Regions from separate parts of the Desulfohalobium retbaense DSM 5692 genome, predicted to be linked through region 2. Evidence: predicted binding sites of a transcription regulator. Region 2 holds the regulator's gene; the other holds the start of a gene.
What was found. Region 2 encodes sigma-54, which starts transcription at its own class of promoters, with help from an activator protein. Its sites were predicted from a motif close to CTGGCACGGNNNNTGCTT; they were not measured.

Region 1 (7,890 bases), 220 kb from region 2:
CAAGACCGATCCTACCCGCGGCGCCTCATTGGTCATGCTCTCGGTGGCCACGAGTATCGACGCCTTTGCCGTAGGGCTGAGTCTGTCCCTGCTGGGCCTTGATGTCTGGTTCCCAGCACTGATCATCGGGCTGACAGCCTTTGCCTTTACGGTGGCTGGCCTGCACATCGGCCGTCTGGCCTGTCGAGGCCGCCGCCTCAGCTTGTACGCCGAGATACTGGGCGGTGTGGTCCTCGTCGGCATCGGAATCAAAATCCTCATCGAACACGAGGCGCTGTGGTTTTGATTCCCGGCCCGGGTAGCGGTGCAGTATTTGGCTGTTGAAAACGTCTTGTCTTGCAAGCCGTTCAGGAGAAGGACATGCATTTTCCTCGCATTAGACCGCGTTCGCACCTCAGGGAAGGACTGCTCATCGTGGGTGTCGTCACGCTGCTGGCTGCCTGCACTCCCCCCGTCCCTGAAGGACAACCGTCGAAACGCTCAGAAGCGCAGCCCCCTGATGATCGTATTGTCGTAGGGGTCCCGGCAACAATGGAAAGGACCATGCCCAGGGTTGTTTTTTCCCATGACCAGCATCGGGAAATGGAGTGCTCACTCTGCCACCATGCAGGCCCTGCGGGGACCTTTTCCTGTAGCGCCTCAGGCTGCCACACCAAACCTGCTCCGCGTTCCGATGCCTTGTCGTGTTACGCCGCCTTCCACGCCGATTCCGGTCCCTCCTGCCTCAATTGCCACACGGAAGAAAAAACGCACGGGCACAACCAGGACGTTCCGCTCCACTGCGCCTCCTGCCACATTCCGAACACTACCGACTAACGCCGACTGAGGGCAAAAGTTCCTTAGCAACGACAACGGCCCGACTTCAGCCGGGCCGTTGTCGTTGCTAAGAGGGAAAGGGAGCAGGATCAGGAGTCGTCGTGTTCCAATTCGTGCTCCAAACGGTCCAATAGATCGGGATGGCTGGCGGCATCCTCCCGGGCCTTGCGGAAATGCTCCGTGGCCGCCTCAGGCTGCTCGAGATTGTATTTCAAGACAATACCGAGATTGTAGCGGACCCAGGGATCATCGGGAGTGATTTCCAACAACTGCCGCAAGGTCCGGGCCGCCTCCTCATGCGCATGGGTCCGATATTGCGAGGTGGCCAGGTACATCAGGGCCTGGGGATGATCGCCCTTGATGTCCAATGCTTTCCGGGCAAACCTCGCCGCCTGTTCCGGGTTTTCGGATTCGAGAAACGCCCCGGCAAGGGCCACCAGCGTGGGGACGTGCTCGGGATTGTCCTGCAGAGCCGCCATCAATTGCTGGACCCGTTGCATCTGCTCCTGATCCTGCGCCTGTTGCCCCTGCTCCATGCGCACCGGATCGTGGGTGAGCCTGGTAAAAACCGACGTCAACAACAAAACAGCCAGGACGCCGCCGAGCAAGAGCGCCGTGACCTTGTGCTTCTCTGTTACCACCCTATCCATGATCCACCTCCTGGGCATTGCGCGGATTGGCCGCTGCCTGGGAACGCTGGCGCCCGCAGACCACAAGCCCCGCCAGACAGAGCAGGGTGCCGCCTATCCAGATCCAATTGACACCGGGGGTTATGCTGACCTTGACCGTAGCCGTATCATCCGCAGCAAGCCCCATGAGAATGCCGTAAACCTCCCGGCCCAATCCGGGCAGGACCCCCGCTTCAGCAAAGGTCTTGTTCTCAAAATTGGCGTACACTCGCCGTTCGGGACGAACAAATCCCTGGACCTTGCCCCCGCGCCGGATTTCCAGCACCGCGCGCTGGAAGGTCATATCCCGCAACTGGCCGCGCTCGGCCGAGGCGTAAACGACCCGGTAGCCGCCGACTTCAAAAGCATCGCCGGGAGCCAGTTGGGCCTGGTTCGAGACCTTCAAGGGGCCGGAGAGAGCAACGCCGATAACCATCAGCGCCAATGCGGCATGAGCCAGGTACATGCCCCATTGCTTGCGCGACCGGCGCGCCTGGGGATACCGAAGCACACAATAGCCGGCGGCCACGAGACACGCACCGCCGCCGCCCAGGGCCAGCAGCACAACCGGCATCCTGACGCCAAGCGTTGCCGCGGCTGCAATGGTCAGGAGGCCGGAAGCCAATGCGATCCCCATCCCTCGGGAGTCTCTAAAACCGCCTCTCCAACCGCGAAACGGGGCCACAGCAAACAGCCAGGGCAGTAACGCGAACAGGGGCGTGCAGACCCGATTGAAGAACGCGGGACCGAGGCCGACCGTATGCCGACTCCACAAAGAACTCAGCACCGGCCACATGGTTCCAAGCAGGATGACCACCGAAAGCGCGATCAGGAGCCAGACGCCAAGGGAAATCAATCCCGCGCGGCTGTCCGCTTTGGGAACGGAGGTCTCTGAGCGCATCCCGCCCCAGAGACTGACAGGGATGAAAAGCGCTATAACGCCCATAGCCAAGAGCAGCGGCAGCCCAAGGCCGCTGTCGCCGAAGGCGTGCAGCGACTGTACCACGCCGGTGCGCACGATATAGGTTCCGAAAAGACAGAGGATATAGGTGGCCACGATCAAGGCGACGTTGGACCGCTTGAGCGCACCGGTTCGCTGTTCAATCGCTGCGGTGTGCACAAAGGCCGTGCCCGTAAGCCACGGAATGAGTGAGGCATTCTCGACCGGGTCCCAGGCCCAGTACCCTCCCCAGCCCAGTTCCATATAAGACCACCAGGCCCCCAGGATGATCCCGACTGTCAAAAAGACCCAGGCCAGGAGTGTCCAATTGCGCATAGGCCGAATCCACTGCCCACCACCCCCGGCGACCCCATGGGCCAAGGCGGCACAGGCGGGTAGTCCGAAGCCGGCGTAGCCGAGAAACAACAGCGGGGGATGGAAAACCATGCCCGGATGGCGGAGTAAGGGATTCAAGCCGTTTCCGTCAGACGGGGCGGGCATGACTTCCTGAAACGGGTTGCTCCAGGAGGTGAGGACAAGAAGGAAAAAGGCCTGAATGGACAGGTAAAACGCCCAGAAAAAAAGCTTTTTCTGCGGTGGCATCTGCCGTTCAGCAGGGCTGAGCGCGAACACGCAGCCGAGCACGGCCGCGGTCCAGGCCCAGAAAAGCAGCGACCCTTCCTGCCCGGCCCAAAAGGCGGTGAGCCGATAAAAAAGCGGCAGGGCCCGGTCAGTGTAGTCCGCCACATAGGCAAACGAAAAATCACTGCTGACCAGGGCCCAGGTCAAAATGACCGCAGAGACGGTTAAAAATCCGCCATTGGCGAAAATCGCCCAGCGGCTGACACGGCCATCGTGTGTTTGCGGCCGCTGTATGGCAGCGAAAAGAGAAAATCCGGCCCCAGCCAAGGCCGCGATCTGCGCTGCCAATAAAGCGGCATACCCCAAGTACTGCATAACAACTCCTTTGTCTGTAAAGTGGAGGTGCTTATGCAGAAGAAGTGCCAATCAAATAAGTAATCGAAATACTTATTTTTAAATCCAGAAAGCCGGGCACGGCTCACCCTATGTGCAATCCAGTGCACCAGCGCAGCCGCCCGGTCGCGACAGGCGAGAGCGAAAGTGTTGGGGCAAGGCCAACATCCCCAAACCATATAGGGAAAAAATGGATCTGAACCGGTATCGCGTTTACGTGGGACGCGAACTGGAATGCGACCGGTGCACGGAGATGATCCGGGGTGGGATCTCCCGGTCTCGGGTCCGGGAGCTGCGCCACCCGATCAGGCCAAAGGCGGCACCCAAACAAACCAGACTCAGGACCACGGCTGAGATTTCCGGGTCGCCCAACGGATGGAGCCAACTCCCCAAAATGGCCCCGAGCACCATGGCCGCCAGAGGAAAGAGATAGAGGATGCTCACGGCTTTGCTCGAGGATTCCTGCACAAGAAGAACATCGACCACCTCCCCAAGGCGGGCTCCGGGCTCGTTCGTGGCCCGAACCGTCACATCCCCGCTGGCTGTCAGACCGCTGCAACAGCTCCCTTCGCCGCCGCACGAACCGCACGCCTGCGGTTTCGGCAATTTCACCGTGGCCATGTTGCCCTCAACAGCGACAACCACTCCTTGCGTCTGCTCTTCTCGCATGCCAACTCTCCTTCCAGGACATAAAAGCCTAGCGGCCCGGTCACTCCTGGAGGTCTTTTTTCATTTGTTCAAATTGATCCTTATCAATTTCTCCACGAGCGTAGCGTTTCTTCAGAATATCCAAAGGAGATTCTTTCTCACCAGTCCCCGGCGACGAGGAGGTTGAGCCGCTTTGCCGCCCGCTTGTGCGGAGCAGACCCACGACGACAATCACCACTATGAGAAGCAGGAGAATCATCCCCCAACCGCCGAAGGGCATCATGTGCCCCCAGCCCCAATTGCCGGGGCCGTGTCCGTATTGAGCGGTCATCGGTAAATTATTCCAGAACATACATATCTCCATGACTGCAGGAGCCCCGAAGCGCCACCTGGGCCAGCTCGGGGTGCCCCTGCAAGACACTGTTTACCAGTTGTTGTGCATCCAGCCTGGGCCCATGCCATAACCACGCATCATGCCCGGACCCATGGCTGGACCATGCATCATGCCCGGACCCATGGCTGGACCATGCATCATGCCCGGACCCATGCCATAGCCTTGCATCATACCCGGACCCATACCATAGCCGCCCATCATACCACGGCCCATGCCGGGACCATGCATCATGCCTGGGCCCATACCGTATCCACGCATCATGCCCGGACCCATGCCGTAGCCCTGATCAACCCCCTGGGCCTGGAGTTCATTGCGCTGTTTGAGGCGAAGCTCGAAAAGGTCGGCCTGCACGTCCTGCACTTCCTCATACGCTGCCCTGGCTTTTTCCGGTTCGACCTGCGGTCCGGCCAGCAGAGCCTGGAGTGCGGCACGTTTGTTGACAAGTGTGGTGCGCAGTTGGAGATACTCTTGTTGGTATTTCTCACCGATCTCCTGCAAAGCCTGGTATTGCTCTTGGTCCATACCATACGGCCCGTACATCGGCCCCTGGTTCGGTCCAGCAGCATAGCCGCCTTGGCCGCGCATCATGCCCTGCTCACCATGGCCCTGGGCCCATCCGGCGGAAGTGGCCAGCAAAGCCACGAGCAACACCACACAGCCAGTGAAAAAAGTCCGTTTATTCATGTCACGCTCCTTTGTATTGGGTGCTTCGAAATTCCGGTTACCCTCCCAGAGGCAACATCCGTTCCAAACCCCAGTATCCCCCTGCATACGTCTTTTCCCAGGGCTTACGTCAATCTTTTTCTCACCCACAAGTGCAACACACTGCACCACTTGTGCACCCCATTTCGTCTTCGGTTCATCGCCCAGCGATATTTTCACATCCATGACAGGCCACAGAAAGTCCCACGTCGCAACAGACACCGCCTGTTGCGACCGATTTTTGGGCCTCCCTCCTGCTTTTCAGGGCCGTTGAACCCGCCAATGCCCCTTTCCTCTCTCAGCGCCACCCCCACAAGAGCAAATTTTTTCTGCACACATTGACACATATGCACAAACGCGCATAACAAAACCACAGGAAACTTTGCGGACACCACCCTTGCTCCCCATAAAAAATTTGAGACATGTCCTTTTTCATGGGCTTGCCTTGAGATGGTTCCGGATACCGGATCTTGTCCTCACACCTTGGAAGTACCAACGGAGGCCGAATGCCCTCACCATGTTTCTGCCCCTGGCCAAGCCCCCGCTCTGCTCCCCAGGGAACAGTCGATCTTCCCTATTTCCACCTCCATGCGTCACTCGAGGCCGCAAGGGATCCCGCTTCATTGTCCGAAGCGCACCTGTCTGGGGTCCTGTCGCAACTCCAACAACGCTGTGCCCCGGAATCCGCGTCCTTTTGGATCTGCCTGGCGCGTGTGGCCGAGGCCGCAATCCTGCGTGCGGCTCGGCTCGCCAATAGCGGAAATTTTACAGATTGCGGCGATTTGTTGGCCAATCCGCGCCGCATCGCTGTGCGCGCAATGGGTTCCCCCCACAAGGAATACAAACGCCGCCATACGCCGCTTAGCGACCAGTTCGCCCCGCCGCACTCCACAATTTGCGGCCAACGAGCTTACTTCATCCACAATTTCATGGTGACCATTGAAACCCCAGCCCTCTTGCCGCACCTGCACCACCTGCTGAGCACCTCCCAATATATCGCCCGGCGTTACGTGCACTTTGTCGAAAGCCACCTTGAACGGATAGCCGAGGTCCTCAACTTTCTAGCCTGTGACGGCATCTTTACCCCGACGGCCTTGGACAAGCGGTTGCAAACTCTCAAAGCGGCTCAGCAACACTGGTATATCAGCAACTTGTGCCATTTCGACTCAGACACATTTTGGCGACTCGGGCAGGCGGCCACGACATTCAATACAACATGCGTCGTCGACGATGTGCTCATTGCCTCCTCCGGCAGGAGGGCACATGTGTCGGATTGACCCAAACTCCTCCCTGCACTGGGACAAAATGACCCTTTTTATGCCTTTCTTTGCTATGCAAAAAATCACATAAGAAACCTAAATTCCTCGTGTTCCCTTCGTTGGCGTCGCACTTGCAGTTTGGCGTCGATATCTATGGTTTTGGATCGCGCAGCCCACACAACAATGGCGGCAGCGCACAAGGAGACTACAGGAAACGCAACCCAAGGAGGGGTCGAATGCAGAGCGTTTCGCAAATAATGGAAACCGTTCCTGTCGAAGAGGCCGTCGGCATGGTCTTGTGTCACGACATTACGGAAATTGTTCCCGGAACATTCAAGGGACGAGCCTTTCAAAAAGGACACGTCGTCACCTCTGACGACATCGAGCATCTCCTGCGTATCGGAAAAGAACAATTGTACGTGCTCAATCTAAAAAACGGGTTTGTGCATGAAAACGAAGCGGCTGAACGCATTGCATCCGCCGTGGCCGGAAAAGGACTTGATCTTTCCACGCCAAGTGAGGGGCGTATCAATATGCACGCCCGCTACCAGGGCATTCTCAAAATCGATGTCGATCGCCTCGACTGCTTGAACTCCATTGAAAATATCGTTCTGGCCACGGCCCACACCAATCACGAGGCGGCTCAAGGGCGTCCGGTCGCCGGAACACGCATCGTTCCCCTGGTCATTGAAGAGGAAAAAATCCAGGCAGTGGAGGATTTGTGTGCCGATGGGCCGATCATCGATATTCTGCCGTACCAGGCGCTGCAGGTCGGCATGGTGACCACCGGTAGCGAGGTCTACAAAGGGCGGATCAAAGACAGTTTCGGCCCCGTAGTCCGTAAAAAATTTCAGGACATGGGGTGCTCCATCTCCCGACAGGTCTTTGTGGCCGACGATATAGCCATGACCGTCAGTGCCATCGAGAATCTCATTGAAGAGGGCGCCGAGATGGTCGTCGTTACCGGCGGTATGTCCGTGGATCCCGACGATCTGAGTCCTTCTGCGATCCGGGCCGCCGGCGGCAAAGTGGTTTCCTATGGCTCCCCCACCTTTCCCGGGGCCATGTTCATGCTCGCGTATATCGGCGACGTGCCGGTCGTCGGCCTGCCTGGCTGCGTCATGTACTACAAAGCCAGTATTTTCGACCTCATTGTCCCCCGTATTGTGGCCGGGGACCCGGTCACCCGTCAGGACATCATCAAACTTGGCCACGGCGGCTTTTGTGCGGGATGCTCCCCGTGCCGCTACCCGATTTGCCCATTCGGCAAATAGCTCAGACGCGATCATTTTTTGAAACAGTCTTTCCCCACAGGCCGTTGCGGCCTGGGATAACCCCCAAACAGTGATATTCCGTAAGGAGGCTCCATGCTCAAAAAGACTCTGTGGATCAATGGAATGGAAAAAAAGATTGTCGCTGAAGCCGACGAAAGTCTGGCCAACGTGCTGCGCAAACAGCTCCACCTGACCGGCACTAAGGTCGGCTGCG
Region 2 (7,890 bases):
CACCGTGATCACTAAGGAGCGCCGCGGGGATTATCTCGGTGGCACCGTGCAGGTCATCCCCCATGTCACGGACCAGATCAAACAAGCTGTAACCGGCGCGGCCCGCAACGACGAGGACGTGGTCCTCATCGAGATCGGCGGGACGGTCGGGGATATCGAAGGGCTGCCCTTTCTGGAAGCTATCCGCCAATTGCGCTCGGATCTGGGCAAGGAGAATGTGCTCTACATCCATCTGACCCTGGTGCCGTATATGCGGGCCGCCGGTGAAGTCAAAACCAAGCCGACTCAGCACAGCGTCAAGGAATTGCGCAGCATCGGCATCCAGCCGGATATCATCCTCTGCCGCACCGAGGTTCCCCTGGAGCAGGACATCAAGGACAAGATCGCCCTGTTTTGCAATGTCGAGCCCGATGCGGTCTTCACCGCCATCGACGTGCGCCACATCTACGAACTTCCGCTGTCGTTTTATACTGAAGGATTGGATCAGAAGATCGCCATCATGCTGAGGCTGCCGGCCAAAAACCCCGACCTGGCGCCGTGGCGGCAATTGGTGGACAAGCTGCACAATCCCAAGGGCGAAGTCCGCATCGGCATCGTCGGCAAATATGTCGATCTCAAAGAGGCCTACAAAAGCCTGCACGAGGCGCTGACCCACGGTGGATTGGCCAACGATCTGGCCGTGGAACTGGTCTACGTCAATGCCGAGGATCTGGAAAAAACCAGTGATCCGGCTTCCCTGTTGCAGGATCTCGACGGCATTCTCGTGCCCGGCGGCTTCGGCAGCCGCGGAGTGGAAGGCAAAATCAAAGCCTGCGGCTATGCCCGGCAGAACAAGATTCCTTTTTTCGGGATCTGTCTCGGTATGCAGTGCGCGGTCATCGAGTACGCCCGCAACGTTTTGGAATTGGGCAAAGCCCATTCCTCGGAATTCGACGCCTGCACCCCGGATCCGGTCATCTATCTGATCACCGAATGGTTCGATCACCGCCAAAACTGCATGCAAAAGCGGGACAAGGACTCGGAAAAAGGCGGCACCATGCGCCTTGGTGCCTACCCCTGCCAGTTGCGCCCGGACAGCAAGGCCATGCAGGCCTACGGTCAGGAGCTGATCCAGGAACGCCACCGGCACCGGTATGAATTCAACAACGACTACGGCCCCCAATTCGAGGAAAACGGCCTGGTCCTGAGCGGGACCTCCCCGGATCATGAGTTGGTGGAAATCGTGGAAATGCGCGACCATCCCTGGTTCGTGGCCTGCCAATTCCATCCGGAGTTCAAATCCAACCCCATGCGCCCGCATCCGCTTTTCCGGGAATTCATCCGCGCGGCCAAGGAGCGCAAAGGAGTCTAGGTGACTGGAGCAAGCGATCTTTTCTCTTTGTCCCGGCGCTCTTTGTTTGCCATTGTCGGGCCATGTGCTCTGGAAGAGCTGGAACTCGGCCTGCGGGTAGCCGAACGGCTGGCCGCCATTCAGGACGAGTTGGGCATCCCTCTGGTATTCAAGAGCTCGTTCGACAAGGCCAACCGGAGTTCCGTGGACAGTTTTCGCGGTCCCGGTCTGCAGACCGGCCTCGAATGGCTGCAGCGGATCAAAGAGGCTTCCGGTCTGCCGGTGGTCACGGACATCCATGCCCCGGAACAGGCCCGTCCCGTGGCCGATGTGGCCGATGTCCTCCAGATTCCGGCGTTTTTATGCCGCCAGACCGACCTGCTTCTGGCCGCGGCCAAGACCGGGCGGATCGTGAACGTCAAGAAGGGGCAGTTTCTGGCGCCGTGGGATATGGCCAATGTTGTGGCCAAGCTCGAAGCCGGTGGGGGGGAATCCATCTGGCTGACCGAGCGGGGCAGTTCGTTCGGCTACAACAACCTCGTGGTCGACATGCGTTCGATCCCGATCATGCAGGACACCGGCTGGCCGGCGGTCTTCGACGCCACCCATTCGGTGCAATTGCCCGGCGGACAGGGAACGCGTTCCGGCGGGCAGCGGCAATTTGTCGGGACCTTGGCCCGGGCTGCCGTGGCGGCCGGCTGCAACGGTATTTTTCTCGAAGTCCATCCCGACCCGGACCACGCCCTGTGCGACGGGCCGAACAGTTTGGCCCTTGACGCGCTGGCCGGAGAACTCCGCCGCCTCCTGGCGGTACGGGAGGCTGTGCATGGAAACTAGGACACGGGCTGAACAGATTCGGATGCTGGTCCTTGATGTCGATGGCGTGCTTACCGACGGCGGCCTCTATTACTCCCAGGACGGAACCATCGGGAAGCGGTTCCATGTCCAGGACGGCCTGGGGATCAAGCTCGCCCAGGCGGCTGAACTGGAGATCGCCGTCGCCACTGGCTTGGACGCCGGAGCCGTGCACACTCGGGTCCGGGAACTTGGAATCACTGAATATTCCTTTGGGCGAACCAACAAGGTCCCCTTTGTCGAAGACATCCTTGAGCGGCGCGGCTGGCAGTGGGCCAATGTGGCTTTTCTCGGCGACGACTGGGTCGACGCCGCGGTCATGAACCGGGTGGGGCTGAAGATGGCTGTGGCCAATGCCCAGCCCGAAATCATTGCCCTGGCCGATTGGGTCAGCAGCGTTCCTGGAGGGCAGGGCGCGGTGCGTGAGGCGATTCGTTTTCTCCTCACGGCCCAAGGGCGCTGGGAGGCGTTGTGGCGGCAGTGGGCCGGCTGAAAGCAGTGGCCGCGGCCATCATCCTGATGGGCATGGCGGCCGGCGGCTGGCTCGGCTGGACATACTGGCAGAACCAGCCGTCCGAGACCACTGGCCCGAGCCTGCCCGTGGACATGGCCATGCGCTCGGTGCATCTTCAGGGCGGAGAACAGGGCCGGCAGGAATGGGATCTGCGGGCCGCCAACGCCACGTATGACCGGGACCAGGGGATGGTGGACCTGGAGCAGCCGGTGCTGACGTTGCCGATGCAGGACGGCCGGGCCGTCGTGCGGGCCTCCCGGGGCCGCTACAACCAGGATAACGGCCAGGCGACCATGTGGCCTGATGTCCAGGCCGAATACCAAAACGGCACAGTCCGGGCGCAGAAGGCCGTGTTCGTCCGCCAGGAGGATCGCCTGGACCTGGAGGAGGATGTGGTTTTCGACTGGCCGGGGCTCCATGTGACCGGGAAGTCGGCCCAGATCCTTCTGGAAGCGGAAACCGTTGTCGTTGACGGCGGGGTCCAGGCGGAACTGCACTCCCGCGTTCAAGCTCCTGACGAGGATGGAGAATCATGAGAAGACGACTATTGTTCCTTGGTATGCTGGCGGCGGTGCTGAGCATGGCCTCTCCCCTGGGAGCCCAGCAGGGCGAGCAAACCGCGCCCATCAAAATCACCTCGGATACCATGCGCTACGCCCACGCCGACAAACAGGTCCGTTTCAAGGGGTCTGTGCATGCGATTCGGGATACTTTTGAGTTGTGGTCCGAGACCTTGACCGTGTTTCTCAAGGCCGGGGCGGCAGACACCGCTGAAGGCGGCATGGGCATGGGCGGTGACCAGAGCATCGACCACCTCGTGGCCGAGGGCGATGTCCGGCTGCAGGAGGGCAACCGGACCGGCTATTGCGACACGGCCTGGTTCTATCCCGACGAGGGGATGCTGCGTCTCGAAGGATCGCCGCGCCTGGAACAGGGAGAAAACAGCATCAGCGGCAGTGTGATCAAGATGTATCTCAAGGAGAACAGGAGCGAAGTCATCGGCGGCGACTCCGGGCGTGTCGAGGCCCTGTTCTATTCCCCTGAGGAAGGCTTCGGCGATGCAGACAGCGGAAATTGAGGCCCGTGACCTTTGCAAGCGGTTCGGGCAGCGCCAGGTCGTGCGGGATATCTCCCTGCGTCTGGATCAGGGCGAGGTCGTCGGTCTGCTCGGGCCCAACGGGGCCGGCAAGACCACGACCTTCTATATGCTGGTCGGGATCATTAAGCCCACCCAGGGGCAGGTTTTTGTCAACGGCCGGGAAACGACCCAATGGCCCCTGCACGATCGAGCCCGGCACGGCGTGAGTTATTTGCCCCAGGAATCCTCTGTGTTCCGGAAGCTCACGGTGCGGCAGAATCTGGAAATCATTCTGGAATACAGCTGTTCCAGCCGCAAGGAGGCCCGCGACGAAGCTGATCGTCTGCTCCAGGAACTCGGGATCGCCAAACTCGCCGATCAGAAGGCGATGCACCTTTCCGGCGGCGAGCGCCGCCGCCTGGAGATCGCCCGGGCGCTGATCCGCAAGCCGACATTCATGCTCCTGGACGAGCCCTTTGCCGGCATCGATCCCCTGGCTGTCGACGATATCCAGCAGATTGTGGCCGGTCTCAAGAACCGGGGGATCGGGGTCTTGATTTCCGATCACAATGTCCGGGAGACGCTGCGAATCTGTGACCGGGCCTATCTGGTCTACGAAGGCCAGATCATCCTTGACGGCACTCCGGAGACCATTGTTGCCGATGCCAAGGCGAGGCAGGTCTATCTCGGCGAAAAATTTGAATTATAGTTGTCCTGCGGCGCTTTGGTGCTGTGTCCTTGCCACCGGGCAAGTCGGGACGTTACCGGCCTGGGAAACCACCAAATGTGGGCCAACCCGCCTGTCATGACGCCCCTGCCGAATTCTCCGGCCGTTCTTCGCCGCCCACTGCCCGCCCAGCCAGAAAGTTCGCGTGCAATTGCATCTCCGCGGCTTCTGTGGCACATCTGGAATTGACGGAGATGGAGGGAACTAGGCGTGCGATTCCGCCACGGGGGACATCAGAGCAATTGCTGCGATCCTCGACAGCCTGCACACAACGAGACAGCCCCATGTCAACCGACGAACGACATCCGCTCATGAACACCAGTGATTCCCTACGTTTCCTCGAGAGAGACAGATATCTCCTATGGGCTTAGAACTTCGGCAACAATTGAAACTTTCCCAGCAGCTGGTCATGACCCCCCAGCTGCAACAGGCCATCAAACTCCTGCAATTGTCACGCGTGGAGCTGCAAGAACGTGTGGAGCAGGAGCTGATGGAGAATCCCATCCTCGAACTCCAAGAAGACGAGTCCGCGCCAGACAATGCCCCTGAGACCGAGTCCAAAGGGGAGGAACACACCCCGATGGACATGGGGGAAAAGGATCTGGCGCGTAACGCCGACTGGGAAGACTATCTCGGAGTGTTCTCCACCTCTTCCGGGGCCAGTCGCGACGCGGAGATTCCTGAAGAACTGCCTTCCTACGAAACCCGCTTTTCCGCTGACCATACCCTGGAGAGCCACCTCCTGTGGCAACTCCATCTCACAGAACTCAGCCAGGAACACAAAGAGATCGGCGAGGCCGTGATCGGCAATCTCGGTCCCACGGGCTATCTGTTGGCCAGTACCGATGAATTGGCCGCCAGCACTGGGGCAACGCCTGAAGCGATTGACGAAGTCGTCGGATTTGTCCAGCGTTTTGATCCCGTAGGGGTGGCCGCCCGCTCCGCCAGCGAGTGCCTGCTGGTCCAACTCGAGACCGCTGGGGAAGAAGACCCCATTTTGCTCTCCCTGGTGCGCGACCATCTCGAAGATATCGAACGCCACCGCTTCAAGCCCCTGTTGCGCAAGTTCCGGATCACCCAGGAGGACCTGGAAACCTATATCCAGCTCATCCGGGAATTGGACCCCATGCCCGGCAGCAGTTTCGGCGGTGCCACGAGCCCGTATATCAGCCCAGACGTCTACGTCTATAAGGATGAAGACGAGTTCGTCATCCAGCTCAATGAAGAAGGGCTTCCCAACCTGCAGATCAGTCAGTACTATATGGAGGCCTTCAAAGGACGCGGCGGGCAGGAAAAGGAGTACTTCCAGGATAAGATGCGCTCGGCGGTCTGGTTGATGAAAAGTCTCTATCAGCGGCAGCTCACCCTGTACCGGGTCATGGAGAGCATCCTCAAGTTTCAGCGGGAATTTTTCGAAGACGGGGTTTCCAAGCTCAAGCCGCTCATTCTCAAGGATGTGGCCGAAGATATCGAGATGCACGAATCCACGGTCAGCCGGGTGACGACAAACAAATACGCGGCCACGCCGTTTGGTCTTTTTGAACTCAAGTTTTTCTTCAACAGCGGCCTCGGCCTTGACGGCGGTGGCCAAGTCGGTTCGGAGAGCGTCAAGGCGGCGATCAAAAAGATGGTCAGCGAGGAAAATCCCCGTAAGCCCTTGAGCGATGAGAAGATCGTCTCCGAATTGAAAAAAGAGCTCCAGATCAATATCGCGCGGCGAACGGTGGCCAAGTACCGGACAGCGCTGGGAATCGCCTCTTCCTCTAAGCGAAAACGAATGGTATAACTCCTCCCAGCTCAGGTGGGGATTGAATTTGCACAAGCGGTGCCCTCGGCATCCAAAACAAAGGAGCGCCTATGCAGATCAGATTCAATTTCAAAAGTTTCGAGCCGTCTGATCACCTCCGGGATTATGCAGAGAAGCGTTTTGATAAATTGAATAAATATATCCACGACACCGAATCGGCCGACATCCAGGTCAACCTCGAAGTTGAAAAGATTCGCCAAATGGCCGAAGTTGTTGTCAATGCTGACGGAAACAAGCTGTCGGCCTTCGAAGAAAGCGAAGATATGTACTCGACCATCGACATGGCCCTGGACAAGGTCGAGGCGCAATTGCGGAAAATCCGCGACAAGGCCAAGAAAAAGCACCGCATGGAAGACACCAAGCCGGTGCGCATGGATGTCTTTTCGTATGTGGCCTCGGAAAGCGGCGAGCAGGTTCGGAACATCGTCAAGACCGATCATTACGAACCCAAGCCAATGACCGTCGACGAAGCGGCCATGCAACTGGAAACGCTGGAATACGAATTCCTGGTCTTCTACAATGCCGAGAATGACAGCGTGAATGTGATCTACAAGCGGCGCAACGGCGATTTTGGACTGATTGATCCGGGGATGTATTAATGCAACTCAACGAGTTCCTTGAGGGGGAGCTGATTCTCCCTGACCTGACGGCCCGTGATAAGGCCGGGGTGTTGGAGGAATTGGTCACCCCTCTGGGGCATAAATGGCCGCAACTGGATCTGGAGAGCGCCAAAGCGGTGCTCCTGGAGCGGGAAGGACTTGGCAGCACCGGCATCGGCGACGGCATTGCCATCCCCCACGGCAAACTGGACGTTCTGGACGAGGTCTCCGTGGTGGTCGGGCGCAGCCTGCCGGGCGTGGAGTTCGACGCTCTGGACCAGAAACCGTGCCACATCTTCTTTCTTGTCATGGCGCCTGAACACGTGGCCGGGATGCATCTGCGCATCCTGGCCACTATTTCCAGGACGCTCAAGGACGAGGTCTTTCGGCAGAGCTTCATGCAGGCTGAGGGCAAAGAGGGCTTGTGGCAATTGTTGCAGGCGACTTAGGCTGCTGGACTTTGATCTGAGCGATCCATTCGAGGTCCCGGTCAGGCGTATTGCCTCCGGGACCATGGGGCGTTGCTCCTGTTTTGAGGGCCTTGAATTGCAACACTGAGCGAAGCGTGTATGTCTCCCTGTCGCCAAATTCCCCTTGTTTTGCTGGCCGGGCTGGCCGGAGCCGGCAAAAGTACCGGCCTCAATGTCTTTGAGGACCTGCGTTTCTTCTGCGTCGACGGCCTGCCGGTGCGGATGGTCGAACGGATGGTCCGCTTTTTTTGTAATGAAAATCCGAGAGGGTACAGGGGATTGGCGGTTGGAATCGATGTCCGCCAGAGCGACTTTGCCGCCGAATGGGAACAGCTCAAACGTACCCTGGAAGCCGAAGGTGTGACCCCGCAGCTCATTTTTTTCGAGGCCCGACCAGAGGTTCTTATCCGGCGTTACGCCACGACCCGACGCCCCCATCCGCTCGAATCCCGAGACATGGGGCTCGAGCAGGCTTTGGAGCACGAACGGGCCCTGCTCGAGCCGTTGCGC

Region 1: a site for sigma-54 is predicted at 5,175-5,192, ahead of DRET_RS13060 (periplasmic heavy metal sensor). Genes of this name have one in related genera too.

The regions. Positions count from the first base shown of each region.
Region 1 covers NC_013223.1:2,068,349-2,076,238, forward strand. The annotation lists gene DRET_RS09005 (manganese efflux pump MntP) at 1-286, shown strand, start outside; gene DRET_RS14050 (cytochrome c3 family protein) at 361-816, shown strand; gene DRET_RS09015 (tetratricopeptide repeat protein) at 906-1,466, opposite strand; gene DRET_RS09020 (heme lyase CcmF/NrfE family subunit) at 1,459-3,381, opposite strand; gene DRET_RS09025 (SoxR reducing system RseC family protein) at 3,613-4,068, opposite strand; gene DRET_RS09030 (SHOCT domain-containing protein) at 4,109-4,399, opposite strand; gene DRET_RS13060 (periplasmic heavy metal sensor) at 4,472-5,125, opposite strand; gene DRET_RS09040 (hypothetical protein) at 5,650-6,420, shown strand; gene DRET_RS09045 (molybdopterin-binding protein) at 6,660-7,676, shown strand; gene DRET_RS09050 (molybdopterin-dependent aldehyde oxidoreductase) at 7,770-7,890, shown strand, end outside.
Region 2 covers NC_013223.1:1,847,089-1,854,978, reverse strand. The annotation lists gene DRET_RS07990 (CTP synthase) at 1-1,351, shown strand, start outside; gene kdsA (3-deoxy-8-phosphooctulonate synthase) at 1,352-2,167, shown strand; gene DRET_RS07980 (KdsC family phosphatase) at 2,157-2,678, shown strand; gene lptC (LPS export ABC transporter periplasmic protein LptC) at 2,657-3,235, shown strand; gene DRET_RS07970 (LptA/OstA family protein) at 3,232-3,777, shown strand; gene lptB (LPS export ABC transporter ATP-binding protein) at 3,758-4,486, shown strand; gene rpoN (RNA polymerase factor sigma-54) at 4,866-6,290, shown strand; gene hpf (ribosome hibernation-promoting factor, HPF/YfiA family) at 6,362-6,910, shown strand; gene DRET_RS07950 (PTS sugar transporter subunit IIA) at 6,910-7,359, shown strand; gene rapZ (RNase adapter RapZ) at 7,480-7,890, shown strand, end outside.